DNA from 3 places in the Pseudarthrobacter equi genome. Region 2 is predicted to be linked to each of the others. Evidence: riboswitches for the same ligand, from Rfam matches in the RefSeq annotation. Region 2 holds a riboswitch; each other region holds the start of a gene.
The links. A riboswitch is a leader RNA that binds a small molecule or an ion and turns the genes downstream of it on or off. The one in region 2 is predicted to bind thiamine pyrophosphate.
Positions count from the first base shown of each region.

Region 1: it holds a riboswitch for thiamine pyrophosphate, as region 2 does, so the genes downstream of both, thiC (phosphomethylpyrimidine synthase ThiC) here and BLT71_RS20125 (ECF transporter S component) in region 2, are expected to answer to the same signal.
Region 3: it holds a riboswitch for thiamine pyrophosphate, as region 2 does, so the genes downstream of both, BLT71_RS12485 (bifunctional hydroxymethylpyrimidine kinase/phosphomethylpyrimidine kinase) here and BLT71_RS20125 (ECF transporter S component) in region 2, are expected to answer to the same signal.

Region 1 is NZ_LT629779.1:2,851,971-2,861,875, forward strand. Features, by position in the region: gene BLT71_RS12860 (ribonuclease HII) at 1-325, opposite strand, end outside; gene lepB (signal peptidase I) at 328-1,200, opposite strand; gene lepB (signal peptidase I) at 1,201-1,878, opposite strand; gene rplS (50S ribosomal protein L19) at 1,964-2,323, opposite strand; gene trmD (tRNA (guanosine(37)-N1)-methyltransferase TrmD) at 2,561-3,370, opposite strand; gene rimM (ribosome maturation factor RimM) at 3,371-3,916, opposite strand; gene BLT71_RS12890 (RNA-binding protein) at 4,025-4,267, opposite strand; gene rpsP (30S ribosomal protein S16) at 4,269-4,679, opposite strand; gene BLT71_RS12900 (hypothetical protein) at 4,905-5,345, opposite strand; gene BLT71_RS12905 (VOC family protein) at 5,442-6,317, opposite strand; gene BLT71_RS12910 (amidohydrolase family protein) at 6,420-7,502, opposite strand; TPP riboswitch at 7,595-7,702, shown strand; gene thiC (phosphomethylpyrimidine synthase ThiC) at 7,697-9,514, shown strand; gene BLT71_RS12920 (alpha/beta fold hydrolase) at 9,563-9,905, opposite strand, start outside.
Region 2 is NZ_LT629779.1:4,429,040-4,438,944, forward strand. Features, by position in the region: gene BLT71_RS20105 (UDP-N-acetylglucosamine 1-carboxyvinyltransferase) at 1-991, opposite strand, end outside; gene BLT71_RS20110 (glycoside hydrolase family 25 domain-containing protein) at 1,171-2,019, shown strand; gene BLT71_RS20115 (energy-coupling factor transporter transmembrane component T family protein) at 2,024-2,824, opposite strand; gene BLT71_RS20120 (ABC transporter ATP-binding protein) at 2,821-4,374, opposite strand; gene BLT71_RS20125 (ECF transporter S component) at 4,374-4,997, opposite strand; TPP riboswitch at 5,064-5,201, opposite strand; gene BLT71_RS20130 (heme-degrading domain-containing protein) at 5,298-5,849, shown strand; gene BLT71_RS20135 (DUF4383 domain-containing protein) at 5,993-6,472, shown strand; gene BLT71_RS20140 (iron-containing redox enzyme family protein) at 6,469-7,524, shown strand; gene BLT71_RS20145 (CDGSH iron-sulfur domain-containing protein) at 7,571-7,810, shown strand; gene BLT71_RS20150 (hypothetical protein) at 7,905-9,905, shown strand, end outside.
Region 3 is NZ_LT629779.1:2,772,417-2,782,321, reverse strand. Features, by position in the region: gene BLT71_RS12510 (bifunctional folylpolyglutamate synthase/dihydrofolate synthase) at 1-1,162, shown strand, start outside; gene BLT71_RS12505 (DUF4233 domain-containing protein) at 1,166-1,624, shown strand; gene ndk (nucleoside-diphosphate kinase) at 1,676-2,089, shown strand; gene BLT71_RS12495 (vitamin K epoxide reductase family protein) at 2,190-2,861, opposite strand; gene BLT71_RS12490 (Rne/Rng family ribonuclease) at 3,301-6,768, shown strand; TPP riboswitch at 6,911-7,009, shown strand; gene BLT71_RS12485 (bifunctional hydroxymethylpyrimidine kinase/phosphomethylpyrimidine kinase) at 7,019-8,548, shown strand; gene rplU (50S ribosomal protein L21) at 8,883-9,191, shown strand; gene rpmA (50S ribosomal protein L27) at 9,252-9,515, shown strand; gene obgE (GTPase ObgE) at 9,629-9,905, shown strand, end outside.

The DNA of each region.
Region 1 (9,905 bases), 1.6 Mb from region 2:
CATGCCCCACCGCGGAGGCCACGCTCCAGCGGCGTACCAAAGGCTCCAGCCGCTCGCGCTCGGGGGCGCTGAGGAGCTTGCTGTCGCGTACCCCTGCCAGGGGCTTCTGGCGTTCAAGGTCGACGACGGCGATCCCCACGCTCACGGGACCGGCCAGTGCGCCGCGGCCCACCTCGTCTACCCCGGCAAGAAGCCGCACGCCCTGCGCCTTGAAGGTCCGCTCATGGCGCAGCGTGGGTGCTTTGCCGCGGCCCGTGACCTTTGACGATCCGGACCTTGGCTTGGCGGGCGCTTTGGCCGTCCCGGCGGCTACTGCCTGGGTCATGGTCAGGGCGCCGCGGGGACGTCGCGGAACACTTCGGGGTAGTTCCCCAGGGTGGTGATGCGGTTGAGCGGCCAGGCGATCACCGCTGCTTTGCCTTCAAGGTCGCTGAGGTCGATGAAGCCGCCATCGGACTCCATGTGGGAGCGGGAGTCGGCGGAGTGGTTCCGGTTATCGCCCATCACCCATACCTTGCCTTCCGGGACCGTGACGTCGAAGTTGCGGACCTGCGGGACTTCTGCCGGGTTGATGTAGGCCTCATCGACCGCGGTGCCGTTAATGGTCAGCTTACCGCCGGCGTCGCAGCAGACCACGTGGTCGCCCGGCAGCCCGATGACCCGTTTGACGAGGTGCTGGTCGGTGTTGTCGGGGAGCAGGCCGACAAAGGTCAAGCCGTCCTGGACCCAGGTGAACGGCCCCTTCGCCTCGGGTGCCGCCGGCGGGAGCCAGCCCTTGGTATCGCGGAAGACGACGACGTCTCCCCGGCTGAGGGCGAAGGGTTCCGGCACCAGGAGGTTAACGAAAATCCGGTCGTCAATGTCCAGGGTGTTCACCATGGACTCGGAGGGGATGAAGAACGCGCGGAACAGGAAGGTCTTGATGAGGAAGGACAGTACGACGGCGATCACCACCACTGTGGCTACTTCCTTGAGCCAGGCAAACAGCGGGCTGCCCGAGTCCTTGCCTGACGGCTTGCCCGCGGCCTTGGCAGCCGAGCGGCTGGGAGCCTGGGCGGGCTCTGCGTTGCCGTGCGCGGCTTCGGTCCCGGCGTCAGGCGCGGGATCCGGAGCCGCGGCTGGTTCGGGTGACTGCCCGGCGGGCTCGTCCGCGGCTCCATCGCGCCGCGGTTCGGGTGTCCGCGCGTGGTTCTCGGGCATCTACTGTCCGTTCTCTGGGGTTGGTGCAGCCGCAGCCGGCCTTGGTACTGGAGCAAATCTATCAAGCGGCCAGACGATCTGGACGGGCCGGCCGATGACACGGTCCAGCGGAACCATGCCGCCACCGGGGGCCCCCAGCAGGCTTCGCGAGTCGGCGGACACGGACCGGTGGTCGCCCATCAGCCAGAGCCGGCCTGCCGGGACCACTGAATTGAATTTCTGGGTGCTGGGCACGTCTCCCGGGAAGACGTAGGGTTCGTCCACGGGGTGGCCGTTGACGGTGACTTTGCCGGCCGCATCGCAGCACACCACGGAATCCCCGGGCAGTCCGATGACCCGCTTGACGTACGTGGTGTCGCTCCCTGTCAGCCCCAGCCACCGGGTGGCCGCGGCCGCGGCGTCCGCCAACGGCCCCTTGCCGCTGTTGAGCGGGGCAAACGTGCCGCGTCCGTCGAAGACCACCACGTCCCCGCGCCGGATGGGTTCGGCCGTGAAGTCGGTCCGGGACACCAGGATCCGGTCCCCGCCTTCCAGCAGGGGCTCCATCGATTCCGAAGGGATGAAGTAGATGTCCAGCCACAGCGAGCGGACCAGGCCGCTGATGACGACCGCGAGGAAAAGTGCAAGGAACGCAAAACGCCAGCCCGGTTTCCTGGGCTGGCGTTTTGTCTGGTCCATAAGTCCGTATCCTGGGCGCTGGTGCTGATGGCTCCGGCGCTGGCCGGATACGGCTGCGGCCCAGCCTTCGTAGGTCCGGAAGGACTTACTTGGCAGAGGAGAAGTCGCGCTTTTCCTTGATCTTTGCAGCCTTACCGCGCAGTGCACGCATGTAGTAAAGCTTGGCGCGGCGGACGTCGCCCTTGGTGACAACTTCAATCTTGTCGATGATCGGGGAGTGTACCGGGAAGGTACGCTCCACGCCGACGCCGAAGGACACCTTGCGGACCGTGAAGGTCTCGCGGACGCCGTCACCCTGGCGGCCCAGGACGAAGCCCTGGAAGACCTGGACGCGGGAGTTCTTGCCTTCGATGATGTTTACGTGCACCTTGAGGGTGTCGCCTGCGCGGAACGCGGGGACGTCAGTGCGCAGCGAAGCTGCATCGACGGAATCGAGAATATGCATAATTGCACTCCTGGTGAACGCCACAGGTCATTCACTTTAGGTCACGGCCGGGAAAGCCCTGCGCCGATGGCGCATTGGGAGTATCCCGCCCGAAGTTAAGTGGTCCGGCCGCCTCACTGGTTGACGAGGCCGGTTGTCAGGCTGTTGGTTGCGCTCCCCCTGTGGCAGGTGCGGACCCAGCAGACACAAGGACTAATTTTGCCACAGCGGCGCCCGTACAGCCAATCCTGCGCGGCTTCAGCCGGCGGGTTCCGTCTTGCCCGGCCGTCGGACCGGCCTGCCGTCGATGATGTCGTAGCCGAGTTCCTGCAGGGCCGAGCGGTCGGCCCTCGGAAGCTTCCCGGCGTCGAATGCCTCCAGCAGGTCCGGACGCCGCTCGGACGTCCGGCGGAACTGTTCATGCCGCCGCCACTGGGCGATCTTGCCGTGGTTTCCGCTCAGCAGGATGGCTGGCACCTCACGGTCGCGCCAGACGGCGGGCTTGGTGTATACCGGGTACTCCAGGAGGCCGTCCGAATGGGATTCCTCCACCAGGGATTCGGGATTTCCCACGACGCCGGGCAGCAGCCGCCCAACGGCCTCCACCATGGCGAGCACTGCAACTTCTCCCCCGTTGAGGACGTAGTCGCCCAGGCTTACGGGCCGCACGTCGAAGTGGTCGCCGGCCCATTCGATCACGCGTTCATCGATGCCTTCGTAGCGTCCGCAGGCGAAGGCCAGGTGCTCCTCGCCGGCCAGCTCGTGGGCCATGGCCTGCGTGAAGCGCTCCCCTGCGGGTGACGGAACGATGAGGACGGGCTTGCCCTGGTGTCCGGGCCGGGCTTCGGCGACAGCGGTAAGCGCCTGGGACCACGGCTCCGGCTTCATGACCATGCCCGCGCCGCCCCCGTAGGGAGTGTCGTCCACCGTACGGTGCCGGTCGGTGGTGAACGACCTGAGGTCGTGGACATGCAGGTCCAGGATGCCGTCCTGGCGTGCCTTGCCGATCAGGGACAGCTCCAGGGGCGCCAGGTACTCGGGAAAGATACTGACGACGTCGATGCGCATCTAGTCGGTGCCTTCCGGTTCCGCCGGTGCGGCTTCGCCGGAGTTGACTTCGAAGAGCCCGTCCGGCGGGGTGAGGAGGATGTAGCCTTCACTGACATTGACTTCGGGGACAATCTGCTCGACGAAGGGAATCAGGATCTCCTCGCCGCCCGGGGTGGTGACCATCAGCAGGTCCTGCGCCGGTGCGGTGTTGAGGGCAGTCACCTTGCCCACCACCTTGCTGCCCACCCTGGCTTCGAGGCCTACGAGCTCATGCTCGTACCAGCCGTCCTCGTCGTCCTCGTCCAGTTCCGCTGTTTCGATGAAGAGCTTGGCGCCGCGGAGCGTCTCAGCCTGGTTGCGGTCCTCGATCTCCTCGAAGGCCAGCAGCAGGATGTCCTTGTTCCAGCGGGCGCTGCTGACTGTCAGCGGCCCGGACTGCGCCGGCTCCACCACGAACTCCACGCCGGGGACGAAACGGTCCCCAGGGGCGTCGGTCATTACCTGGACCGTGACTTCCCCGCGGATGCCGTGGGGCTTGCCGATGCGGGCCACCTGGAGCTGCATATGTTCCTCTGTTCGGGTTGGTGCATATTGTGTTGGTTCGTGAAAAAACTCCGGCCCCTCCACCAGATGGTGGAGGGGCCGGAGAGCAAAACTGGTGTTGCCGGACGCTCAGCGGCGGCGGTCGGTGTCGACAACGTCGACCCGGACCGGCTCGCCGCCGGCCAGCGCTGCCACGACGGTGCGCAGTGCACGCGCCGTGCGGCCCTGGCGGCCGATCACCCGTCCCAGGTCATCCTGGTGAACACGAACCTCGAGGGTATCCCCGCGGCGGTTGTTCTTCGAATTGACCGTGACGTCGTCCGGGGAATCAACGATTCCGCGGACCAGGTGCTCCAGCGCGTCTGCCAGCAACTTACTCAGCCTCGGTGGTCTCTGCTTCGGCTTCGGCTGCCTCAGTCTTGGAGGCCTTCTTGGTAATGGCTTCCGGGATGATGACGGAACCCTTCTCCGGTGCGACGAAGGCTTCCTTCTCGCCCTTGGTCTTCAGGGTGCCTTCCTGGCCCGGGAGGCCCTTGAACTTCTGCCAGTCACCAGTGATCTTGAGGATGGCGGCAACCTGCTCGGACGGCTGGGCGCCGACGGAGAGCCAGTACTGTGCACGCTCGGAAGCGACCTCGATGTACGAGGGCTCTTCGGTGGGGTGGTACTTGCCGATCTCTTCGATGGCACGGCCGTCACGCTTGGCGCGTGAGTCCATGACGACGATGCGGTAGTACGGGGCGCGCATCTTGCCGAAGCGCTTAAGGCGAATCTTTACGGCCACTTTTGTGGTCACTCCTGTTTCAGAAAAGGGGTGAACCCGGCGTTCTGCACCCGTGGGGCGGGCCGTACTTGCGGGTTCTAAGGACAGGATCCAGACGCGGAGAGAGGGGCCACGCAGATCGAGTACCTGTCTATTGTGCCAGATCAGCGGGAGGATTTCGACTTGACACCCAGGGCCCGCGGGGACGGCGCCGTCGCTTCCCCGGATTGTCCTGCAAGGGGAAGGTCAGGCTGACCAGACGTACAGTCCCGACCGCTCCGAATCGCCGATTCCGCCGGCCAGTTCAGCAACCTGCCGGATGTAGGCCTGCGCCTGCCCGGCGTCGAACGGCATGTCATCCTGCGCCGCCCACTGCGCAGCGACGTCCTCGAGGACGTCGCCCTCGCCCTCAGTTTCGTAGGTAAGCAGGTCAGCCAGGGCCCGGACCATGGCCGGGGGGACGGCCAGCAGGGAATCACTGGCTACGTCCACCATCGTCAGCTCGTAGTCGGCGCCGCCCGCGTGGACCGCGGTACCGGCCAGGTCTCCGAGCTGCTCCACTTCGAAGTCGCTGATACCGGGGATCCGGACCGCGTCGGCGGCCGGCGGGGTGCCCCCACTGTCAAGGGTTCCAGCGCGCTTCAACGCGGCATCGTGTGTGGCTACGAAGATTTCGGTAAAACCCATGGGAAGTGACCTCTTCCGTGTACTGTCCGGCGCGCCGGGGACACCCGCCTGGCGTCCCCGGTCTATCGGCTTCAGCCTAGTACGCGTAAGGGGTGCTCAGCGCACCGCAACCCGGATGCTGTTGCGCCACGGATCCTCGAAGCGCAACTCAGCCCCGGTGTGGTGCGAGGAGACCCCGGCGACCTTCAGGCGGTCAGCGAGCGCGCCGACGTCGTCACCGGACGGCACCTCGATGAGGACCTCGCCGAGGCCAAGGGTGTCTTTCCGCGGACCGGCGCCGCGGCTGTTCCAGACGTTCATGGCCATGTGGTGGTGGTAGCGGCCCGCGGAGACGAAGAGGGCCTGCCCGTGCCAGCCGGCGGTCTTTTCGAACCCGAGCGTTCCCACGTAGAAGTCGCGGGCGGACTGGACGTCGCCTACCTGGAGGTGGACGTGGCCCACTCCGGCGGTGGTCTGCCGCTGCCCCTGGAGGGATTCTTCGGAGAGGTGCTGTTCCAGGTAGCGCTGGGGCGGCAGCGCCAGGCTGTCCATGACCACGTCGGTGCCGTTCCAGGACCAGTTGCTTCGCGGGCGGTCCCAGTAGAGCTCGATGCCGTTGCCTTCGGGATCACTGAAGTAGAAGGCCTCGCTGACCAGGTGGTCGGCGCTGCCCGTGAACGAGCGGGGCTCGAACTGGGCTGCGGTGGCCACCGTGGCGGCGAGCGCCGCCTGGTCTTCGAACAGGAGGGCCGTGTGGAACAGGCCGGCTTCTCCCCTGCCGGGGATGGTGAGGCCGGGGGCCGGGGCGAGATGGACCAGGGGCTTGCCGAGGCGGCCGAGGTAGAGGCCGCCGTCCTGCTCAGCGACCACCTCGAGCCCCAGTGCGCGCTGGTAGTAGTCGGTCATGACCTTCATGTTGCCGACCTTGAGCATCACGGTGCCCATGGCGAGGTCGGCAGGAAGAAGATCCTGGCTGGTGGCTTCTGCACTCATTGAACGCTCCCTCTACTGGAGGCCGTCCGGATGAGGCGGCCTGTCATGAGTTAAAATTACTTGAAGCTTCAATTTATTCCAAGTGCGGGGTGGATGTTGTGCTTAGCGGACCACGCGGCCACCCAAAACCACGTGGGATGGGTGCGCCACGGTGTCCAGGGTCCTCCGGGGATCGTTCCGGAACAGCACGACGTCGGCCCGCGCCCCTTCCGTCAGCCCGTCAGCACCCAGCCAGGCCCGGGCGGCCCAGCTGGCCGCGTTGAGCGCCTCGGCTGCGGGCAACCCAGCCGCGTGCAGGGCAAGGATTTCGTCCGCAATCCTTCCGTGACGGATCACGCTGCCGGCGTCCGTTCCGGCGAAGATCTGCACTCCGGCTTCCCAGGCCTCCCCTATGCGTTCCAGCCGTCGTTCCCAGAGCGCCAGCATGTGGTCGGCGTACACCGGAAACTTGGGCCTGGCTTGGGCGGCAATATCAGGGAACGTGGCGATGTTGACCAGCGTCGGAACGATGGGGACGCCCTGCTCCACAAACCGCGGCAGGTGCCGGGGCAGCAGGCCGGTGGCGTGTTCGACGCAGTCGATCCCGGCGTCGAGCATCTGGTCCAGGGTGTCTTCGGCGAAGCAGTGGGCGGTGACGCGGGCACCTTCGTCGTGTGCGGCACTGATCGCATCACGGACGACGCCGGCGGGAAAGGAGGGTGCGAGGTCGCCGGCGCTCCGCTCGATCCAGTCCCCGACGAGCTTGACCCAGCCGTCGCCGTCGCGGGCTTGCTTGCGCACGGCCTCCACAAGGCCTTCAGGCTCGACCTCCTGGGCGAAGCCCCGGAGGTAGCGGCGGGTCCGGGCGACGTGCCTGCCGGCCCGAATCAGCAGCGGAAAGTCGCGGCCACCCTGCATCCACCGGGTGTCGGCGGGCGATCCCGCGTCCCGGATCAGCAGGGTGCCTGAGTCCAGGTCGGCACGGGCCTGGGCTTCGGCCTCCCCGGCGTCCACCGGCCCGGCAGGGCCCAGGCCGATGTGGCAGTGGGCGTCGACGAAGCCGGGCAGCACCCAGCCGTCGAGTACAACGTCCGGACCGGCCTCCGGGCGGGTAAACGTCAGGCGTCCGTCCACGGACCAGAGGCCGTGCCTTTCGCTGTCCGGTCCCGTGAGGGCGGTGCCGCTGAAACCAATGATGTAGGGCATGGATGCCTCCTCTTCCTGCCCGGTCAGGCTAGCACCGGCAAATGTGACAGGGCCGTTAGCGCTTGTCCCTGCAGGGCGTGTGGTAGCTTCGTTCCTGACCACACGGGTGCCCCTGCAGGGGCTGAGATCGGGCTGACGCGGCCTGCGACCGTCGAACCTGTCCGGGTAATGCCGGCGAAGGAAGTGAGTATTCCTTGAATACACCCAAAACAGTGCTGCCCCCTGCCCAAAACCACCCCGCCGGAGCCACGCCTGAAGCGCCTGTCACCCAGTCCCTGAAGTCGCACTCGCTGGCCTACATCGATGATCCGGAGCACGGGATCCGTGTCCCGGTCACGGAGATCGCGCTGGAGCCCTCGCCCAACGGGCAGCCAAACGCCCCTTTCCGCACCTACCGGACAGCGGGGCCGGGAAGCGATCCCGTGCGCGGCCTCAGCCCCTTCCGGTCGGAATGGATTGAGGCGCGCGCTGACACGGAAGAGTACAGCGGAAGGGAACGGAACCTGCTCGACGACGGCCGCTCGGCCGTAAGCCGCGGCGCCGCCTCCGCGGAATGGAAAGGCGGGCGCCCGGTGCCCCGCCGCGCCGTCGACGGCCGGACTGTCACCCAGATGCACTATGCCCGGAAGGGCGTGGTGACGCCGGAGATGCGGTTCGTGGCGCTGCGGGAAAAGTGTGATCCGGAACTGGTCCGGAGTGAGGTGGCGGCCGGACGGGCCATCATCCCCAACAACATCAACCATCCGGAGTCCGAACCGATGATCATCGGCAAGGCTTTCCTGGTGAAGATCAACGCCAACATCGGCAACTCCGCCGTGACCAGTTCCATCGCCGAGGAGGTGGACAAGCTGCAGTGGGCCACGCGGTGGGGTGCCGATACGGTGATGGACCTGTCCACGGGCGACGACATCCACACCACCAGGGAGTGGCTCATCCGCAACTCCCCCGTGCCGATCGGCACCGTGCCCATCTACCAGGCCCTGGAAAAGGTCAACGGCGAGGCGAACGCCGTCACGTGGGAAATCTTCCGCGACACCGTCATAGAACAGTGTGAACAGGGCGTGGACTATATGACTGTCCACGCCGGCGTCCTGCTCCGCTACGTGCCGCTGACCGCCAACAGGGTTACCGGCATCGTGTCCCGGGGCGGGTCGATCATGGCGGGCTGGTGCCTGGCGCACCACCAGGAGAATTTTCTCTACACGCACTTCGATGAGCTGTGTGAAATCTTTGCCCGGTACGACGTCGCGTTCTCGCTGGGTGACGGCCTGCGCCCCGGTGCCACCGCGGATGCCAACGACGCTGCGCAGTTCGCGGAACTGGACACGCTGGCCGAGCTGACGGAGCGCGCCTGGAAGCATGACGTGCAGGTGATGGTGGAGGGGCCGGGCCATGTCCCGTTCCACCTGGTCCGGGAGAACGTAGAGCGCCAGCAGGAACTGTGCAAGGGTGCGCCGTTCTATACCCTGGGGCCGCTGGTCACCGATGTAGCTCCCGGCTACGACCACATCACATCAGCCATCGGCGCCACCGAGATCGCCCGCTACGGCACCGCCATGCTCTGCTATGTCACGCCCAAGGAGCATCTGGGACTGCCCGACAGGGACGACGTGAAGACCGGGGTCATCACCTACAAGATCGCCGCGCACGCCGCTGACCTGGCCAAGGGCCACCCCGGAGCGCACGAACGGGACGACGCGTTGTCCAAGGCCAGGTTCGAGTTCCGCTGGCGGGATCAGTTCGCGCTCTCGCTCGACCCCGAGACGGCCGAAGCGTTCCATGATGAAACGCTGCCGGCCGAGCCCGCCAAGACGGCACACTTCTGCTCCATGTGCGGGCCGAAGTTCTGCTCGATGCGGATCAGCCAGGACATCCGCAACGAGTACGGGTCGGCGGAGGCCCAGGCCGCGATAGCAGAGGCGGCGTCCGGGATGCGGGCGAAGAGCCAGGAGTTCCTGGAATCCGGCGGCAAGGTGTACCTTCCCGAGCTGAAAGTCCCGGCCGGAAGCTGAGCCTGCCGCCGGCGGTGACCGGCGGTTGCTGTGGCCGGCCCCGGGCGGCTAGGACGCCCGGGCCGGTTCACTCCGGCTGACCTCGGCGAGGAACTGCCGGATTGCCCGGTTGCCGTCCGCTGAGTCGTGGGGCCGGTGCCCGCCGGCGGCGACACGGTGCAGGGCACCGGTCTCCCTCAGGTACCCGGCGATTTCTTCGTACAGCGGTTCCCAACCCCCGGTGAGGACAAGGGTGGGGACTCCTGGGACGATGTGAAGTGGCGCCTCCCATGAGGGTGACTGCAGCCGCAGCCGGCGGGCAGAGCGCTTCTCCTCCAGGGTGGCTGGCTGGTGCAGGTCTGCGGCGTAGACGCGGCGGACGAACTCCCGCTGGAAGTCCTCGTCGCTGAGT
Region 2 (9,905 bases):
GCACCCGGCGGACCGTGACCTCGGAGTTCGTCACGATGCCCGCGGTGATCAGGCTCATGGCCTCGATGGGGTCCTCGGACGGGAAGTACTCGATGTCGGCGTTGATGACGGGCTTGCCGGTGATCCTCAGGGTGGTGGTGCCCACGCCTTCGATGGTGACGCCCAGCATCTGCAGGTAGAAGCAGAGGTCCTGCACCATGTAGTTGGGGCTGGCGTTCCGGATGACCGTGGTGCCCTCACGGTGGGTGGCCGCCATGATGGCGTTTTCCGTAACGGTATCGCCGCGCTCGGTGAGGACGAAGGAGCGGTCCCGTGAATCAGCCGACGGCGCCTGGACAGCGTAGAAACCGGCCGTGGCTTCCACGGACAGTCCAAACTGGCGCAGGGCCTGCATGTGCGGCTCAACGGTGCGGGTACCGAGGTCGCAGCCTCCGGCGTAGGGAAGCCTGTACTCGGCGGACTCGTCCAGCAGGGGACCCAGCAGCATGATGACGCTGCGGGTGCGGCGGGCAGCCTCCACGTCCATCGAGTCGAGGTCCAGGACGGCCGGCCGGCGCAGGCGGAGGTCGGTGGCGTTGAGCCAGGTGCATTCCACGCCGATGCTGGTGAGCACCTCCACGATGCGGTTAACCTCTTCAATCCGGGCCAGGCGGCGCAAGACCGTGGTGCCGCGGTTGATGAGGCTGGCGCACAGCAGCGCAACGCCGGCGTTCTTGCTGCTGTTCACGTCAACCGAGCCGGACAGTGTGCGCCCGCCCTCCACCCGTAGGTGGGTCATCTGCGGTTTACCCACGTTGACGATGCTCCGGTCGAAGATGGTCTCGAGGCGCTGGATCATTTTCAGGCTCAGGTTCTGTTTGCCCTGCTCCATCCGGGCCACCGCACTCTGGCTGGTTCCCAGCTCGGCGGCCAGCTGGCCCTGGGTCCAGCCCTTCTCGCTCCGGGCGTTCCTGAGCATGACGGCTACGTGTTCAGCGGTTTCCTGGGTCATGCAGCGAATATATCATCTATGAGTTTTTGGTGGCCAATTAGGCGGGTTACGGCTCCATCAAGCTCCTTCGATATCTTTTCTATGCGATAGAGCCGGCCCTCGGCGTTGCGCCTTGTCCTCTCCGTGATACCGCGGGAGACTGGAACATAAGTTTCTTCAAGCAATAAACGGAGCCCCACATGCCCCGGACTCGAGCCCACCTGCCAGTGTTCAGGCTGGCATGGCTGCTGGTGGCAGCAGTACTTTTCACCTGCGCCGGGCCCGCGTGGGCTGATCCCACCGATTCCCCGGCAGGGCCGCAGGGGGGCGGCAGCAGCCAGTCCTTCCTCGGCAACGACGTTTCCTGGCCCCAATGCAACGCAGAACTGCCCGGAGACCAGGCGTTCGCCATAGTGGGCGTCAATAACGGTTTGGCCAACAACACCAACCCGTGCCTGCAGGAACAGCTCGAATGGGCCGAATCGTCATCCGGGGCAGTAGCCTCGCAGCCCAAGGCGCAGCTCTACATCAATACTGCCAATCCCGGGCGGGCCGGTTCCTGGTGGCCTGTCAGCGACGAATACCCCACCGGCTCGAAGGTGCACAACCCATACGGATCCTGCAAGACCGGGGACTACGGCACGGCCTGCGCCTACATGTACGGCTACGCCAAGGCCTTTGACGCCGCCTACGTCCGCGGAGTGACGGACCCTGCGGACTACGTCTGGTGGCTGGATGTGGAAACCGAAAACACCTGGTCCAGCAGCAAGGATGCCAACCGCACCGTCCTGGAAGGCATGACGGATTTCTTCCACAGCATCGACGCAGCAGGTGTGGGGATCTACTCCACCGGCCAGCAGTGGCACAGGATCGTGGGGAACGTCAGCACCTCCAGCAACCTCTACCCCTTGCCCAGCTGGCTGGCGGGATCCCGGAACGCAGCATCAGCGGCCACCGCATGTTCGAAGTCCCCGCTGACCGGCGGCGGGAAAGTTGTGCTGACGCAGTTCATCCACGCCGGACTGGATTACAACCACGCCTGCACCTAGCGGGTCAGTTCCCGGCCCACACCATGTTCCAGGTGCCGGCTGACACCGCCGCCGTGACGGCCAGGCCGGCCATTACCAGGCCGCCGGCCGGGACCCACACATCCAACAGCGTGTAGGTGGATTCACGGGCCCACGTGCGTGGCCCGCCGCCGAAACCGCGCGCTTCCATGGTGACCGCGAGCCGCGACGCCCGCCTGATCGCCTGGACCAGCAGCCCGAAGCTCTGCCCCAGGGTGGCCTTCACCCGCTGCAGCACGCTGCCGCGTGAGCCAACTCCCCGGGCCCGCCGGGCCATGCCGATAGTCTGCCATTCCTCGGCCATCAGCCCCACGAGGCGCATCGCCGCCAGGGTGCCCAGGACGAACCGGTGCGGGAGCCGGGCCTTTTGCGCCAGCGCATCAGCGAGGTCGGTGGGGTCCGTGCAGCTCACCAGGAGTATTGCGGGCAACGCGATGGCCAGGCCGCGCAGCAGGAAACCCACGCCGGTCTCCAGCGAGCCCTCACTCATGGTCCAGATGCCGGCGTCGATCAGTGTCCTGCCGCTGTCCGGCGCCAGGATGGAGGTGCTCCACCCGCCCACGGCGGCAGCGAGGATCAGAGGCCAGCCGCGTTGCCACAGCAGCCCCAGCGTGAGCCCGGCAAGCGGAAACAGCAGCAGTTCGAAAAACAGCGCCACGGACGCGGACACCCAGTCGATGGACAGCGCCAGGACCACCGTGATGAGCACGACGGCGGCCAGCTTGCTCAGCGGGTTGGCGCGGGCCAGGAGCGCAGCGTTTCCGCGGAGGTTCAGTTCCTGCCTCATGGCGCCACCGCTTCCGCCGCCGCAAGTTTGAGTTCCGTGCCACCAAGGGCCGCGGTGAACTCGGCGTCATGGGTCACGAACACTACCGCCGTTCCGGCGTCCAGGAGTTCGGAGAGGAACGATGCCAGCTCGGCCCAGGTATTGGCATCCTGGCCGAATGTGGGCTCATCCAGGACCAGTACCTGAGGGCTGGCCGCCAGGACCGTGGCCACGGAAAGCCGCCGCTTCTCGCCGCCGGACAGGGTATACGGGTTGGCGTCCACCAGGTGGGTAAGCCGCAACCGTTCCAGCAGCTCATCCACCTTGTCTTCACCGTGCCCCAGGTGCCGGGGCCCGAAGACCAGTTCGTCCAGGACCTTGCCGGTGACGAACTGGTGCTCGGGTTCCTGGAAGACCGTGCCGATCCGCTCGATCAGCTGTTCCGCCTTCCACTGATACGGGGTGATTCCGGCGCCGCGGCTGAGGTCCGTCGTGGCGGATACCGTCCCGCTGACCGGGTTGAGGAGTCCGGCAAGGGTCAGCGCGAAGGTTGATTTCCCTGCGCCGTTGGGTCCAGTGACAGCGAGCGCCTGCCCGGCGCGGACCTGGGCAATGATGCCTTCCTGCACCGGCACCGGCGGAACTTTGCGGAAGCCTTTTCGGCGCGGGCGTTGCCGGGAGACGGCCAGGTCTTCGGCGGCCAGCAGGAGGCTTCCGGTTCCGTAGGCCTGTTCCGCGGCCCGCGCGCGGGTGGACGGAACGTATCCGGGCACCCAGACACCGGCGGCCGTCAGCATGGTCCGCGCTTCGGCCAGCACCCGGTCCGGCGGGCCGTCCAGGAGCACCGCGGGGTTGGCGCCGCTGCCGGGCTGCAGCACCACGATCCTGTCCACGAGGTCCTTCCACACGGACACCCGGTGCTCCACCACCACCAGCGTGGCGCCGGTCTTGTCCAGGCAGCGGGCCACGGCGTCCCGGACTTCGAGGACACCGGCCGGGTCCAGGTTGGCGGTGGGTTCATCGAGCAGGATCAGCCCGGGCCGCATCGCGAGGATGCCTGCAAGCGCCAGCCGCTGTTTCTGCCCGCCGGACAGAGCCGACGTCGGGTGGTCCAGCGGCAGGTGGGACAGCCCGACGTCGGCCAGCGCCTCGTGCACGCGCGGCCAGATGGCGTCGCGGGGCACGGCGAGGTTTTCGGCGCCGAAGGCGACGTCGTCGCCTACCCGGGAGAGGACCACCTGGGTCTCGGGATCCTGCTGCATGAGGCCCGCGCGGCCCCGCTGGCCGCGGGGCGAACCGCCGTCAACCAGCAACGAACCGGTCTCGTCCGACTCGCCTGCCTCGCCGTCGTCGTCCGCATCGCCCAGCACCCCGGCGAGCGCATGGAGGAGCGTCGACTTGCCTGCCCCGGACGGGCCAAGCAGGAGTACCCGCTCACCCGGGCTGATGTCGAGGTCGAGGGCATGGACGGCCGGTGTGGTGCGGCCCGCGTGCCGCCAGCCCCAGCCGCGGGCGGTGACCGTGGCCGGCCGCACCGTTTGGGGTGCGGCCGCGTGGGAAGGTGCCGGCATCAGGAGAAGACGGGCTCCGTAGCGGCCTTCCGGGATGCAAAGGAGCTCAGCACGCCGGTCCGGGCAAGGCCACGGGTGGCGATCCAGGCGAGCGCGCCGGCGATGATGGCCCCGGAAACAACGGTGAAGGCGATGTACGCGAGCTTGTCACCGCCAGAGTAGGCGATGTTCCAGCCCCACGGCGCGAAGGAGTCGTTCAGGCCGCAGAAGAGGCCCGCCGCGGCACCGGCCAGCAGGGAGACCGGGAGGTTGAATTTCCGGTAGACGAAGATGGCGAAAATGATCTCGGCACCCAGGCCCTGGACGAACCCGGAGAACAGCACGGAGGCGCCGTACTGGGAGCCCATGAGCAGTTCGCCGGTGGCGGCGACCGTCTCGCAGAACAGGGCGGCGCCGGGCTTGCGGATGATGAGCATGCCCAGGACCGCAGGGATCATCCATCCCCCGGCCAGGAGGCCGGTGAGGGGCGGGTAGGCCGCGTTCATCGGCGCGGAAATTGCGGCGGTTCCCTGGGACCAGGCCCAGAAGATGACGCCGCCGGCGATGGCGATCAGGGCCGCCACCACAATGTCCACGACGCGCCAGGACCTGCTGGCGGGCTTTTTGATTGCTGAAGTAGTCATGTGATCCTCCTGGAAACAGGAGGGGAAAGTGGACGCGGGTGCCGGCTGCTGCCGCCATTTCCCGCGCACTTCGAGAACTCGACTCCCTTGCGCCGGTACTAACCGGATCAGGTTCGAGGGTCTGCGGCTGTCCGCACTCTCAGCGCCCACCTGCGTTTCCCGGCTGGTGCCGGGGCCGACGGCGGCGCTCCCCTGTCGTAAATGTGTTGTTGATGATGCTGTGGATGTCTTGCGTTTGAATGTTTCGCGCCCTTCCGGGCGTGCTCAAGTTTACACCTGGAGGGCGGTAGATTGTGGGCCATGACTGCCAACCCGCCAGATGTGACTGACTACGATCCCGACTCCGCCGACGCCCAGCCGGAAGGTTCCCTCCAGGCCCTCATCGGCCGGATTGAGGCGGAGATCAGGGAACTGCAGTTCCCCGGCTTTTCGCCGGATGACGCGCTTAACCTTGGCCTGCTCCTGGTGGAGCTCGGCAAAGAGCGGAATCTTCCCATCGCCATCGACATCACCAAAGGCGAGCAGGTCCTCTTCCACGCTGCGCTCCCCGGAGCCACCCCGGACAACGAACACTGGGTCCGCGCGAAGCAGCGCACGGCCGCCCGCTACGAGGTGCCGTCATTGCTTGTGGGCCTGCGCGGCCGGGCCGGTGGCGGGCGGATCGAGGACAATGCGTGGTTCGACCAGTCCCGCTACGCTGCGCACGGCGGTGCATTCCCGGTCTACGTCACGCGCGTGGGCGCGGTTGCCACGGTGACCGTGTCCGGGCTTCCTCAGGTAGCGGACCACCACCTGGTGGTGGAAGCGATGCGCGGGGTGCTGGGTACTTCGGGGTCGGCGGCCGAAGGCTAAACAACCCTATTGCAGGGGCAGGGAAGCCGGGGTTCAACCACCGGGCATCCGGGCGACCCGGAGGCAAATATGGAAGCTTGCTTATTTTTTATTAGTAACCATGCTTACTATATTTGTTACCGGCAACCCCAGGAGTACAGGACGTGGCAGCAAGTACCCTAACCCGGGCTGCCCGCTCAGGGCTGCAATGGGCCTCGCTTTCCGCAGGCATCCTGCTCCTGGCTGCGGGTGTGCTCGGGTTCATCCCGGGCGTCACCCACAATCTCCACCACCTCGGTTTTGCCGGGCCTGGCTCGGGCGCCGAACTCTTCGGCAAATTCCAGGTATCCGTGCTCCACAATCTGCTGCACGGGGCATTCGGAGCCTCAGGAATCCTGATGTGCCGGACCCACCGGCACGCCCGCAGCTTCTTCATATACGGCGGCGTGGCCCACCTTGCCCTCTGGGTCTACGGACTGCTGGTGGCCGATGACACCCCGGCCAACTTCCTTCCGGCCAACCACCCGGACAACGTCCTGCACCTCAGCCTCGGACTGGGCATGGTTTTTCTTGCCGTCCTGCTGTCGCCGCGCACCCCGAAAGCCACCGCACCCAATCGAGAGCACCATCAAGGAGCACCATGAAATTCCCCTCCCCGAAAGGCCCCGTCAGCAGTGCCTTGCGCGCCGTCCTGTCCGGACGCCCGGAGGACGCTGCCGAGGACCTGGATCTCCTCCACCGGCTCGCCGCCGCGCAGTTGGCGGAGACCACGGACATCATCAGCGATGACGACCTTCAGCTGACCCTCTTTTGCCTGTACGAATTGCACTACTCCGGCCTGGGTGGCGTGACTGACGAGTGGGAGTGGGAACCGGACCTCCTGCGGGTGCGGAGGCTGCTCGAAAAACCGTTCGAAGCCGCTCTGCGCTCCGCCGCCCACGAAACGGTGGCAGGCCTGGAATTCCAGCCGGCGGACAATCCGACGAGTGACCAGGTAGCCCAGGTGCTGTTCACCCTGGCGTCCTCCGATACCGGACCCAGCGTCTCCCGGTACGTCGCTCGCAAGGCCAGCCTGGACCAGCTCAAGGAATTCCTGATCCACAAGTCGATCTACCAGCTGAAGGAAGCCGACCCGCACACGTGGGCGATCCCGCGGCTGACAGGCCGGCCCAAGGCGGCCCTCGTCGAAATCCAGGCTGACGAGTACGGTGGCGGCCGTCCCGAGCGCATGCACAGCGTACTCTTTGCCCGCAGCATGCGCGGCCTGGGCCTGGACGACCGCTACGGGGCCTACATTGACACCATTCCCGCCATATCCCTGGCTGCGGTGAACCTGATGTCCATGTGCGGACTGAACCGGCGGTTGCGCGGTGCCATCACGGGGCACCTGGCCATTTACGAGATGACCTCGTCGCAGCCCAACCGTTTTGACGCCAACGGCTTCCGCCGGCATGGCTTCGGCACTGACGTCACCCACTATTTCGATGAACACGTCGAAGCCGACGCCGTGCACGAGCAGATTGCCGGGCGGGACCTCGCCGGAGGCCTCGTCGAAGCCGAACCTGCGCTGTTGGACGATGTCCTTTTCGGCGCTGCAGCGGCAATGGCCGTCGATGCCAGGATGTCCGTCCACCTGTTGGCCGCCTGGGACAGCGGCCGGACCTCCCTGCGGGCATCAGAACCGGCCGCCGCATGACCAAGTTCGGTTGCCGGCGGCCCGCCGAGCTGGAAGGGAAACGAATATGAAGCAGGACCAGCCAGAGAGCTCGATCGTGGTTTGCCCGGACGGTCCACTGATCGTCCGCGGTGATTTCGAAATCGTCACGACATCCGGCGACCCCGTCCCCCGGGACCGCAGGACGGTTGCACTGTGCAGGTGCGGCGCATCGGCCATCAAGCCGTACTGCGACGGCACACACAAATTCATCAAGTTCCGCTCCGACCCCTCCCTCCCGGAGCCGCCCCTGCCGCCGAACAGTTGACACCGCCGGGGGTGCGCACAAGGATTGGGCGGGAAAGCGTTTTCTGAGCTGCCTGCTGCCGGACCGGGCCCGGGCATGACCCAAGGAGTGCGGCGTGCACAGCCAGCCCACCGTGATCAACCGCGAAGCGCTGGTACGGCGCCACAACGTGGAACAGGACAGCCTCGACCCGAGGAGTCCCGCCTCGGTGGGCAACGGTGAGTTCTGCTTCACCATGGACCTGACCGGCATGCAGTCCCTTCCCGGTGAGTATCCGGTGGCCGCCAGGGATGACCTGCCGCCCGGCACTTTGCTGGGCACGCAGGCGCAGTGGGGCTGGCACTCCATCCCGCCGGAACAGGAGTACACCCTTGCCGGTTCCACGGTCCTCTACGATTCACCGCGCGGCCCTGTCCCCTATGTGGACATGGTGGGCGCCATCGTGGATGGCCGCGAAACGCAGTCATCGCGGGCGGAAACCTGGCTCCGCGCCAACCCCCACCGGCTGGACCTGGGCCAGATCGGCTTTGCGCTCCCGGGAAGGGATGCCCCCGCACTCACCCGGGACGACATCACCGGCGCGCACCAGGTCCTGGACCTCTGGACCGGCACGGCCACCAGCATCTTCAGCCTGCACGGCAGTCCGGTCAACGTCACCACGGCCTGCCGCCTGGACAGGGACGAGCTGGGCTTCCGCATCCTCTCCCCTGCCCTTACGGACGGCCTGGCCGTGTCCCTGACGTTCCCCTACGGTTCCGAGGGCTGGCACAACGCAGCGGACTGGAACAGGCCCGCCGCACACACCACCACCGTTGAAGAACGTCACGCCGCCGGCCCGCGCCGCCACTGGCTGATTTCGCGCTGCCTGGACGGTTCCGGGTACCAGGTGGCCGTCAGCGGTGCAGGGCTGGAGCTCGAGCAGGCCGGCCCGCACGAAGTGCTCATCCGGGCCGCCAAAGGACAGGACAGCCTCGACTTCAGCGTGCACTTCATCAGCACGGGGCAGGGTGACTGCCTTCCGCGTGGCAACGGCGGCATCGGCGGGCGTTCAGTGCCGGGATCGGAACCGGCCCCCGAGTTGGCAGCCGCACCGGATGTGGCAGCGGCACCGGGCAGCGCCGCCATTGCCGCGTCCCGCACGGCGTGGCCGGAATTCTGGAAGTCGGGCGGCGCCGTCGACCTCTCCGGAACAGCCGATCCCCGCGCCGGTGAGATCGAACGCCGGACTGTACTCTCCCAGTACCTCACCGCCATCAACTGCTCCGGATCGCTGCCGCCGCAGGAGACGGGGCTGGTCTGCAACTCGTGGCGCGGCCGCTTCCACCTCGAGATGCACTGGTGGCATGCCGCCCATTTCGCCACGTGGAACCGGACGGAGCTCCTGCTGCCCGCCCTCCGCTGGTACGCCTCCGTCCTGGAACCCGCGCGGCAGACGGCCAAGGCCCAGGGGTTCGACGGCGTCCGCTGGCCCAAGCAGGTGGGTCCGGACGGGCGGGAAAGCCCCAGCCCCATCGGCACCTTCCTGATCTGGCAGCAGCCGCACCCCATCCATCTGGCGGAACTGGCCTACCGGGCCGAACCATCACAGGAACTCCTGGAGGAATTCGCCGCGGTGGTTTTCGAAACCGCGGAGTTCATGGCCGCCTTCGCGCACCCCACGGACCGGGGCTTCGAACTGGGCCCGCCCCTGGTGCCGGCGCAGGAGAGCTACGAGTCGGTGCGCGGGACGGTCACCAACCCCACGTTCGAGCTTGCCTACTGGCAGTGGGCCCTCCGGGTGGCCAACACGTGGCGGGAACGGCTGGGCTTGCCTGCTGAGGGCACCTGGGCGGCGGTAGCGGACGGCATGGTCCCGCCCAGGGTGGTGGACGGCGTGTACGCGGCGATCGACGTCGAGCCCTTCACCATCCGCACGGACCACCCCTCGATGCTGTGCGCCCTGGGGGTGCTCCCGCGCACGGACCTGGTGGACCCGGAAACGATGCGTGCCACGCTGGCTGACGTACTGGCCGGCTGGGACTGGGACAGCACCTGGGGCTGGGACTACCCCGTGATGGCCATGACGGCCGCCCGGCTGGAAGCCCCTGAGGCCGCCGTGGACGCGCTGTTGATGGAC
Region 3 (9,905 bases), 1.7 Mb from region 2:
GCGGGCCCAGGGACTGAGCACCGGGCGCTACACCAGCCCGCACCTGTCCAAGGTCACGGAACGGATCAGCATTGACGGGCACCCGGTCTCCGACGAAACGTTCGTTCGGATCTGGGACGAGATCCGTCCCTACCTGCAGATCGTGGATGCCGAGCTGGAGGCGGAAGGGCAGCCCCGCCTGACGTACTTCGAATGCCTCACCATCCTGGGCTTCGCTGTTTTCGCCGACCAGCCCGTCAACGTGGCCATCATCGAAGTGGGCCTGGGAGGCATCACCGACGCCACCAACGTGGGCGACGGACAGGTATCGGTGATTACCCCGATCTCGCTGGACCACACGGACCTGCTGGGGGACACCACCGAGGACATCGCGCACGAAAAAGCCGGCATCATCAAGCCCGGAGGCTTCCTGGTCAGTGCCGCGCAGCCCCTGGACGCTGCGCAGGTCCTGCTGGAAAAAGCCAAGGAAGTTGGCGTGCCGTTCCGCTTCGAGGGCGTGGAGTTCGGCGTCGAATCCCGCACCGTTGCCGTGGGCGGCCAGATGGTCACCATCCAGGGCATCGCCGGGCGCTACCCGGACCTGCTGGTCCCGCTCCATGGCGCCCACCAGGCGCAGAACGCAGCCGTGGCCGTAGCGGCCCTGGAGGCGTTCTTCGGCGGCGAAAAGGAACTGCCCTTCGACGTCCTGCAGGAAGGCCTCGCCGCCGCAACCTCGCCCGGCAGGCTGGAAGTGGTGCGGTCTGCACCCACCATCATCGTGGACGCTGCCCACAACCCGGACGGCATCAAGGCTTCGGCCGCGGCCCTGAAGGAGGCCTTTACCTTCTCCCGGCTGGTCCCTGTGGTGGGCGTGCTCAAGGAGAAGGACGCGGAGGAGATCCTCCGTGAACTCAAGGAATCCCTGGGGGACGTGGCGGAGGAGTACTGCTTTACGCAGTCCAATTCGCCGCGGGCCGTGCCGGCCGCCGAACTGGCCGAGCTGGCCATTGACCTCGGCTTCGGCGAGGACAACGTGCATATTGAAGAAAAGCTCGACGACGCCCTGGAATGGGCGGTGGAACGGGCCGAAGCGAACGACGACCTCTCCGGCGGTGTGCTGGTCACGGGCTCCATCACCCTCGTGGCCGAGGCCCGCATCCTGCTCGGAAAGACGGAGGCGTAATCCATGGCCAGGCTGACCAAGGCCCAGCGCGAATGGCGCCCGGGCATGCCGAAGAAACGGCGCTCCACTAAGGTCATGTTCGCCTCGACGGTCCTCCTGCTGGAGGCGTTCGTCATGTTCTTTGCCACCCTGGCAGTGTTCGGCCTGCGCCGCGGCGAGTTCCCGCCGGCGCTGATCCTGGGCGTCGGGATTGCCCTGAGCGTGGTCATGGTGCTGGCCTGCGCGTTCCTCCGCAAGCCCTGGGGCATCGGACTGGGCTGGGTGCTGCAGGTGGTGCTGATCCTCACCGGCATCTTCGAACCTGCCATGTTCCTGGTGGGCGTACTGTTCGCCATCTGCTGGTGGTACGGCATCCGCACGGGAATCAGGCTGGACCGCGAAGCCGGGCAACGCGAACGTGAACAGGCCGCGTGGGAAGCCGCCAACCCGGACCAGCCCGCCGGATCCGGTCCGGCCCAGTAGGGCAGCCCCCGTAGACTTGACCCGAAACCCCACCAACGCATTGGAGCAGTTGTGACCACTGAGCGCACCCTCGTCCTGATCAAGCCCGACGGCGTCGCCCGTAACCTCACCGGCGCCATCCTGGCCCGGATCGAAGCCAAGGGCTACGCCCTGGCCGAACTCAAAAAGGTGAACGCCACCCGCGAGCTGCTCGAGCAGCACTACGAAGAGCACGTGGGCAAGCCGTTCTACGAGCCGCTGGTGGAGTTCATGCTCAGCGGCCCTGTGGTTGCCGCGATCTTTGAAGGCCACCGCGTCATCGAAGGCTTCCGTTCACTGGCAGGCACCACCGATCCCACCACCGCGGCTCCGGGCACCATCCGCGGCGACTTCGGCCGCGACTGGGGACTGAAGGTGCAGCAGAACCTGGTGCACGGCTCAGACTCCTCGGACTCCGCTGAGCGCGAGATCAAGATCTGGTTCTAGGACCCGCCCTCCGCGCCGCCATGGTGGTGCGGACCAACAGATAAGGCCAATGTTCTTCGTGAACATTGGCCTTATCTGTTGGTCCTAGGGCTCTGGGCGGCTAGAACCCTGACGTGCCGGCGAACACCTGGATGAAGGCGAAGAAGATGCTGGCAATCACGCCCACGTAGATCAGCGCCACGATGATCCAGCCGGAATCGCCCACGACGCGGGCGGCCCCCGAGGGGACGGGAATGACTCCGGCCGAGATGTTGCGGATGGTGGTCCAGACAAAGAGCGGGATCATCGCGGCCCAGACGATCATGCAGAACGGGCACAGGACGTGGATGTCATAAAGGGCCTGGGACCACAGCCACACCACGAAGATGAAGCCGAGGGTAACGCCGGCCTGCAGCCCGATCCAGTACCAGCGGGCAAACGTGGCGCCGGACAACAGGGCCATGCCCACGGTAATGATGATGGCGAACGCCACGATCCCGATGAACATGTTGGGGAAGCCAAAGAGTGAGCTCTGCCAGGTCTTCATCACTTCGCCGCAGGAGATAAACGGGTTTACATCGCACACGGTGGTGTGGTTGGGATCCTGCAGCACCGCGAGCTTTTCCAGGACCAGGGTTCCGGAAGCGAGCCAGCCGATAACTCCGGTAATCACCAGGAGCCAGCCGAAGGGCCGGTTCCGGGCCATCACCGGCGTATTAGCCGCCGGGGCGCTGTCCGGGGTGGTGGTCCGCTCCTGGGCTGGCGTGCCGCTGACGGGGGAGATGCTGGGCATTGGTATGGCGTCCTTTTCGTCCGGTGCTCCTGAGCCTGATTGTAACGCCGGCGGCTGGACGCAACGCCCAGGGAACAGAAAGCCCGCGGCACCTTCCCACGTGATTTACCCCGCGTGTGAGAGAATGAACGTGGCTGGAAGCCGAACCACATTCGGTCTCCGGTCCGGTGGTTTGTTCCCAAGACCGCCAATGACGAGCAGGGCAGGCTTCGGATTGTTCCGACACTCCCGCAATCTCCATTGGACGGCACCTGGTTGTGGCATGTAGAACAACGGGTTTCAGAACTTTCCACTGGCTCCTACGGGCTGCCGCACCCCATTGCCGGTGCGAACCTGGGAGCATCCACTTGACTTCTGTCAGCGCCTGCGGGTTTTGACAATATGTGCCCCAATGGGTGCCGGATGTGGCGGTACGTCAGGGGCAGGAGTGTTGCCACAGATGAACAATGAAACTGAGCTTTCCGTTAACGAGGTTGAACCGGCTGTGGAAGCCGCGGCCGAACCCAAAAAGGCTCCCCGGACCCGACGCAAGGCAGCGCCGAAGGCCGATGACGCCGTAGCCGCAGCCGCCGCCGAGGTGGCTCCGAACGATGCCCCAACCGCCGTTGCGTCGGCCGGCAATGAGGGTGCCCCCTCAGCCCCGGCCAAAACCGCCGTGCGCCGGCCCCGGGCCAAGAAGAAGGCAGACGCCGCCGAGCCGCTGCCTGCCTTTGCCACCGATGCAGACTCCACGGAAGCCGGTGCGGCCGCTGACGCTGCCCCCGCCGAAGCTGCCACCGCCGCAGAAGCGCCTGCTGCCAGCGAAGTACCCGCGGAACCCACCGAGACCAAGCCGGTCCGCCGCCGTCGCGTTGCCACGAGGAAAGCTGCTCCTGCGGGGGCACCTGCAGAAACGCTGGCCCCCGCCGAAACGCCGGCCCCTGCCCAGGAACTGCCCGTCACCGCTGCCGCGCTGGACGCTGAAACGGCGGACCAGGGCGCCGTGGCCCGGGAGGCGGCCGTAGAGGCAGCAGCAGAGAAGCCCGCCGAACAGGAACTTACCGCCGTCGAAACCGCAGCCGAGGCCGCCCCGGAGCAGGCCCCCGGCACGGCAGCTGCCGCTGCAGCAGGAGAATCCGCTGCGACGCCGGCCGAAGCCGCCGAAGCCGCCGAAGCTACCGCGGCTGGCGAGGAACCGGGCGCGTTTGCCTCCCTGTTCCTTGAGCCCGGCTCGCCCACTTCCATGCTGTTCCAGGCACCGGACCTGAGCACCGTCGTCCGCCCCGCTACGCCCGCCGCCGCAGCGGAGGAGGCCGAGGACGAAGACGACGCCGAGGACAACGAATCCGAGGAATCCTCCAGCCGCCGCCGGCGCCGCAGCCGTGGCCGCCGGGGGCGCAGCCGTCTGGACGAGCGCGACGACGCCGGAACCGGTGGCTCCGAGGCGGATGACGCCGCCGACGAATCGGACGAGGAAGAAGCCGGTCCGGCCGAGGACGGCGTGACGTCCCGCCGTCGTCGTCGCCGCCGCCGCGGTGACCAGGACCTCGAACTGACCGGCGGCAACGACGACGATCCGCCCAACACCGTTACCCGCGTGCGCGCACCGCGTGCCGTCAGCGAGGCGCCCGCCAGCAACCGGGTGACCAGCGTTAAGGGCTCCACCCGACTGGAAGCCAAGAAGCAGCGCCGCCGCGAATCCCGGGACACGGGCCGGCGCCGCACCGTCATCACCGAAGCGGAGTTCCTGGCCCGCCGCGAATCCGTGGACCGGCAGATGATCGTCCGCCAGCGCGACGACAGAATCCAGATTGGCGTCCTCGAGGACGGCGTCCTGGCCGAGCACTTTGTCTCCAAGACCCAGCAGGACTCGCTGATCGGCAACGTCTACCTGGGCAAAGTCCAGAACGTGCTGCCCTCCATGGAGGCTGCCTTCGTGGACATCGGACGCGGCCGCAACGCCGTCCTTTACGCGGGCGAAGTGAACTGGGAAGCCGTCAACCTTGAAGGCAAGCAGCGCCGTATCGAGAACGCGCTGAAGTCAGGCGACACCGTCCTGGTCCAGGTGACCAAGGACCCCGTGGGCCACAAGGGCGCCCGCCTGACCAGCCAAATCTCGCTGCCGGGCCGCTACCTCGTGTACGTCCCCGGCGGTTCCATGACCGGAATCTCCCGCAAGCTGCCCGACGTCGAGCGGAACCGGCTCAAGCGCATCCTCAAGGACCGCCTGCCCGAGCAGGCGGGCGTCATTGTGCGCACGGCGGCCGAAGGGGCGTCCGAAGAGGAGCTGACCCACGACATCAACCGGCTCCGCGCCCAGTGGGAAGGCATCGAAAGCCAGTCCTCCTCCACCAAGGTCCTGGCTCCGGAGCTGCTGTACGGCGAGCCCGACCTCACCATAAAGGTGGTCCGTGACGTCTTCAACGAGGACTTCTCCAAGCTGATCGTCTCCGGCGAGGACGCCTGGGACACCATCGAGGCCTACGTCACCTATGTGGCGCCGGACCTGGTGGGACGCCTGGAAAAGTGGACCAAGGACCAGGACATCTTCGCTGCCTGGCGGATTGATGAGCAGATCCACAAGGCCCTCGAACGCAAGGTGTTCCTGCCCTCCGGCGGCTCACTGGTGATCGACCGGACCGAAGCCATGACCGTGGTGGACGTCAACACCGGCAAGTTCACCGGCAGCGGCGGCAACCTCGAAGAAACCGTCACGAAGAACAACCTTGAAGCGGCCGAGGAAGTGGTGCGCCAGCTGCGGCTGCGCGACATCGGCGGCATCATCGTGATCGACTTCATCGACATGGTCCTGGAATCGAACCGCGACCTCGTCCTGCGCCGCATGGTGGAATGCCTGGGCCGCGACCGGACCAAGCACCAGGTGGCGGAAGTCACCTCGCTGGGACTCGTCCAGATGACCCGCAAGCGCATGGGCACCGGGCTCCTGGAAGTCTTCGGCGAGCAGTGCGAAGCCTGCGCGGGCCGCGGCGTCGTCACCCATGACGACCCCGTAGAGCACCGCCGCGCCAACATCGTGGCAGCCGAGCAGCACGTCCACCGCTCAGACAACCGCTCCGATTCCCGCACCAACGGGAACCGAAACGAGGGCAACCGCAGCGAGGGCCAGCGCAGTGAGGGTCAGCGCAACGAGGGCCAGCGCACCGACAGCAGCCAGGAAGGTACGCGCGGCGAACGCAAGCGCCGCCGTGGACGTGGCGGCCAGCCGGTCGAACAGGCACCCGCACCCGCAGCGGTGGCTGCCCACCCCGTCCAGCCGGACCCGCACGAGGCCGAACGCCATGCCAAGGCTGAAGCCACCAGGCTGGCCCTGGCCAACATTGCTGCTGCTGCCCACGCCGCACACCTGCATGATGATGAGGTGGCGGCCCGGCTGGCCCCCGCCCAGCAGGACGCGGGCACAACGGAGAAGCACGACGACGGGACGCCGGCACGCCCGGCAGCTGTCCTGACGTTCGGCGGCGAGAAGGTCGCGCTGCCCTTCGTTGAGCACGCAGACGAGCACCAAGCCTCGCCTGCGCTGTCGCTTGACCGGCTTGCCGAAGCGTTTGCCCACCTGGGCCAGCCGGCTTCGCCTGTTGGCAGCCAGCCACAGGAGTCCGGGACGGCCCAGGCCGCGCCGGCCACCCCCGAACCGGCGGAGGCAGCGGTTGCGGCACCCCAGCAGCCCGTTGCGCCTGCCGCCCCCGACCTGTCCCGGCAGCGCCGTCCGCGGCGTAACCGGAGTGCAAGCAGGGCGCAGGGCGCAGCCAACGAGACCACCGTGGAACACCATGAGAACGTCCCGTCGGCCAGCGAAGGCCACTCCCATGCCGCCAAAGCGCCCCAGCCCGCAGCGCCGGCAGAGCCGGCAGCCAAAGCCGATGCGCCCATCATCCTTGGCGTAGGGGTTCCTGCTTCCGAGCTCTGACCCTGCCCAGGCACTGCAGATGCCCGGCCCTCCACTCCTGTGGTGGGGCCGGGCATCTGCCGTTAACGGGGAACGGCCCTCAGCAGCGCACTTAACAGGTGCAGTCACCTTTCGGTTGACTGCCGTCCAGCGGCTAGGCTGGGGAACCGACACGGGGTGCCGCGCACCAGGCCCGGCTGAGATCCACACCCGTTGAACCTGTCCGGTTAGTACCGGCGAAGGGATGTCTCTTTTGTCTTCGACCCTTGCCATGCCCGCAGCCACCCCGCTCCCGAATCCCTCCGCAACCGTAATGCCGGCTGCCGTACGGGACGTGCCCCGGGTCCTTGCCATCGCGGGCTCGGACCCCTCCGGTGGGGCCGGCATCCAGGCGGACCTCAAAAGCATCGCGGCCCACGGCGGTTACGGCATGGCCGCCATCACTGCCCTCACCGCCCAGAACACCCGCGGGGTGACCGCCGTCCATGTTCCTCCGGCATCCTTTTTGGCACAGCAGCTGGCGGCCATCAGCGACGACATCCACGTTGACGCCGTCAAGATCGGCATGCTGGGCGACGCCGAAGTGATCGATGCCGTGCGCACCTGGCTGGAGAAGGTGCGCCCCGCCGTCGTTGTCCTGGACCCCGTCATGGTTGCCACCAGCGGAGACCGGCTGTTGCAGGAGAGTGCCGAAGCCGCGCTCCGCAGCCTGGTGCCGCTGGCCCACCTTGTCACCCCCAACCTGGCCGAACTGGCCATGCTGCTGGAAGAAGACGTACAGGACACGTGGGAGGCAGCCCTGGAACAGGGCAGGCGGCTTGCTGATGCCACCGGTGCTGCCGTGCTGGTCAAGGGTGGCCACCTGCAAGGCAGCAGCTGCCCGGACGCCTTGGTTGGCCCGGCCGGCATGCTATCCGCAGACGTAGTGGAAATCCCGGGGGAGCGGGTGGCAACGCGGAACAGCCATGGCACAGGCTGTTCCCTGTCCTCCGCCATGGCCACGGTCCAGGCGCAGGTAGGCAACTGGGAAGTGGCCCTACGGGAAGTGAAACCCTGGCTTGCGGGGGCGCTGGCGGCGTCCGCCGTACTGGAGGTGGGAACCGGCAACGGGCCCGTTCACCATTTCCACCACATCCGCCAAGCGCTTCGGCCAGGCGACTTTACGGCGCAGCTGCGGAAAGATGCCGACGCCCACCTTGAGTCGATCTACGCCCTGGGTTTCCTCCGGGCCCTGGCCTCGGGGACACTTCCGGAAAGCCAGTTCGCGTATTACCTTGCGCAGGATGCCATCTACCTGAACGGGTATTCGCGAGTCCTCGCCCGGGCCAGCGCGCTGGCTCCCACGGAAGCCGAGCAGCTGTTCTGGGCGGCGTCGGCCCAGCAGTGCCTCGAAGTGGAGTCGGAACTGCACCGTTCCTGGCTCAGCACCCGCACCGTCCGTCCCGAACTGGGTCCTGTCACCAAGGCCTACGTGGACCACCTGACGGCTACTTCGGCGTCGGGCAGCTATGCAGTCCTGGCAGCGGCTGTCCTGCCGTGCTTCTGGCTGTACGCGGACGCCGGGAAGACGCTCCATGCCAGGTTCCTCGCCGACGGGGAACCGGCAGGACACCCCTACGCCGACTGGCTCCGCACCTATGCCGACGAGGATTTCGCGGAGGCAACGCGCCGGGCCATCGCCGTGGTGGACGAAGCGGCACGCAAGGCTTCCGATGACGAGCGGCACGCCATGGTTACCGCTTTCCGGCAGTCCTGCCGGCTGGAAGTGGAGTTCTTCGACGCGCCGCGGCTCCACGCCTGAACCTGCCCGGGCCGTGCTGCCGGTACTATGGTCTGGCACGGCCCCGGTGGCGGACGATGTCTGTGGTTCCTATCACAGCCGACCCGCCGGAGCCAGCCTCATTTGCGGCCGGAGACGGAATTAGCGTATTCTGGATCTTCGGTGCTTACGCCAACACTTGGGTTATGACCCCGGGAACATGCCAGCGTGGAAAACACAAGGCAGTCCTGCGGGATAACTCATGGAGACCTTCGGGGAATCCACGGCGTTGAGGCACAGCGGGAACCCAGCCAAACAGTGCAACGGGTGCCGCACGCAATTTTAGTTATAAACGTCGAGAGAAGTGAGTTCCCAAGTGGTGTACGCGATTGTCCGCGCAGGCGGCCGCCAAGAGAAGGTTTCCGTTGGAGACTTCGTTACCCTGAACCGCGTCGCCGGTGGGGCTGGCAGCACCATCGAGCTGCCCGCACTGCTCCTGGTTGATGGTGACAAGATCACCACTGCCGCTGCTGACCTGGCCAAGGTGACCGTTACGGCTGAAATCCTCCAGGACCTCCGTGGTCCTAAGATTGTCATCCAGAAGTTCAAGAACAAGACCGGGTACAAGAAGCGCCAGGGTCACCGTCAGGAACTGACCAAGGTCAAGATCACTGGCATCAAGTAACCACCGGTTACTGTTCAGGTTTTCAGCAGATTCCCCAGAATTTAAAGGCAGGCATTTCAGATGGCACATAAAAAGGGCGCGAGCTCCACTCGCAACGGTCGTGACTCCAACGCACAGTACCTCGGCGTCAAGCGCTTCGGCGGCCAGGTAGTTTCCGCCGGCGAGATCATCGTCCGCCAGCGTGGCACCCACTTCCACCCGGGCGCCGGCGTTGGCCGTGGCGGCGACGACACCCTGTTCGCACTGACCCCGGGCGCCGTTGAATTCGGCACCCGCCGCGGTCGTCGCGTCGTCAACATCGTTGCTGCTGCAGCTGCAGAGTAACAACCAGTTCTGAAGCGGTGGAGCGGGCCAGTTGGCCCGCTCCACTGCTCTTTTAAGCGCATTACAATCGATAGGGCGTCCATGGGCGCCCACACGACACTGAGGAGATTTACGTGGCCAGCTTTGTAGACCGGGTAGTACTGCACGTATCCGGCGGTACCGGCGGCCACGGTTGCGTCTCCGTCCACCGCGAGAAGTTCAAGCCCCTCGGCGGGCCCGACGGCGGCAACGGCGGCAACGGCGGCGACGTCATCCTCCGCGTGGACCACCAGACCACCACCCTCCTCGACTACCACCACGCCCCGCACCGGCACGCCACCAACGGCGGTCCCGGCATGGGCGACTGGCGCGGCGGCAAGAACGGCGAAACCCTGATCCTGCCTGTCCCCG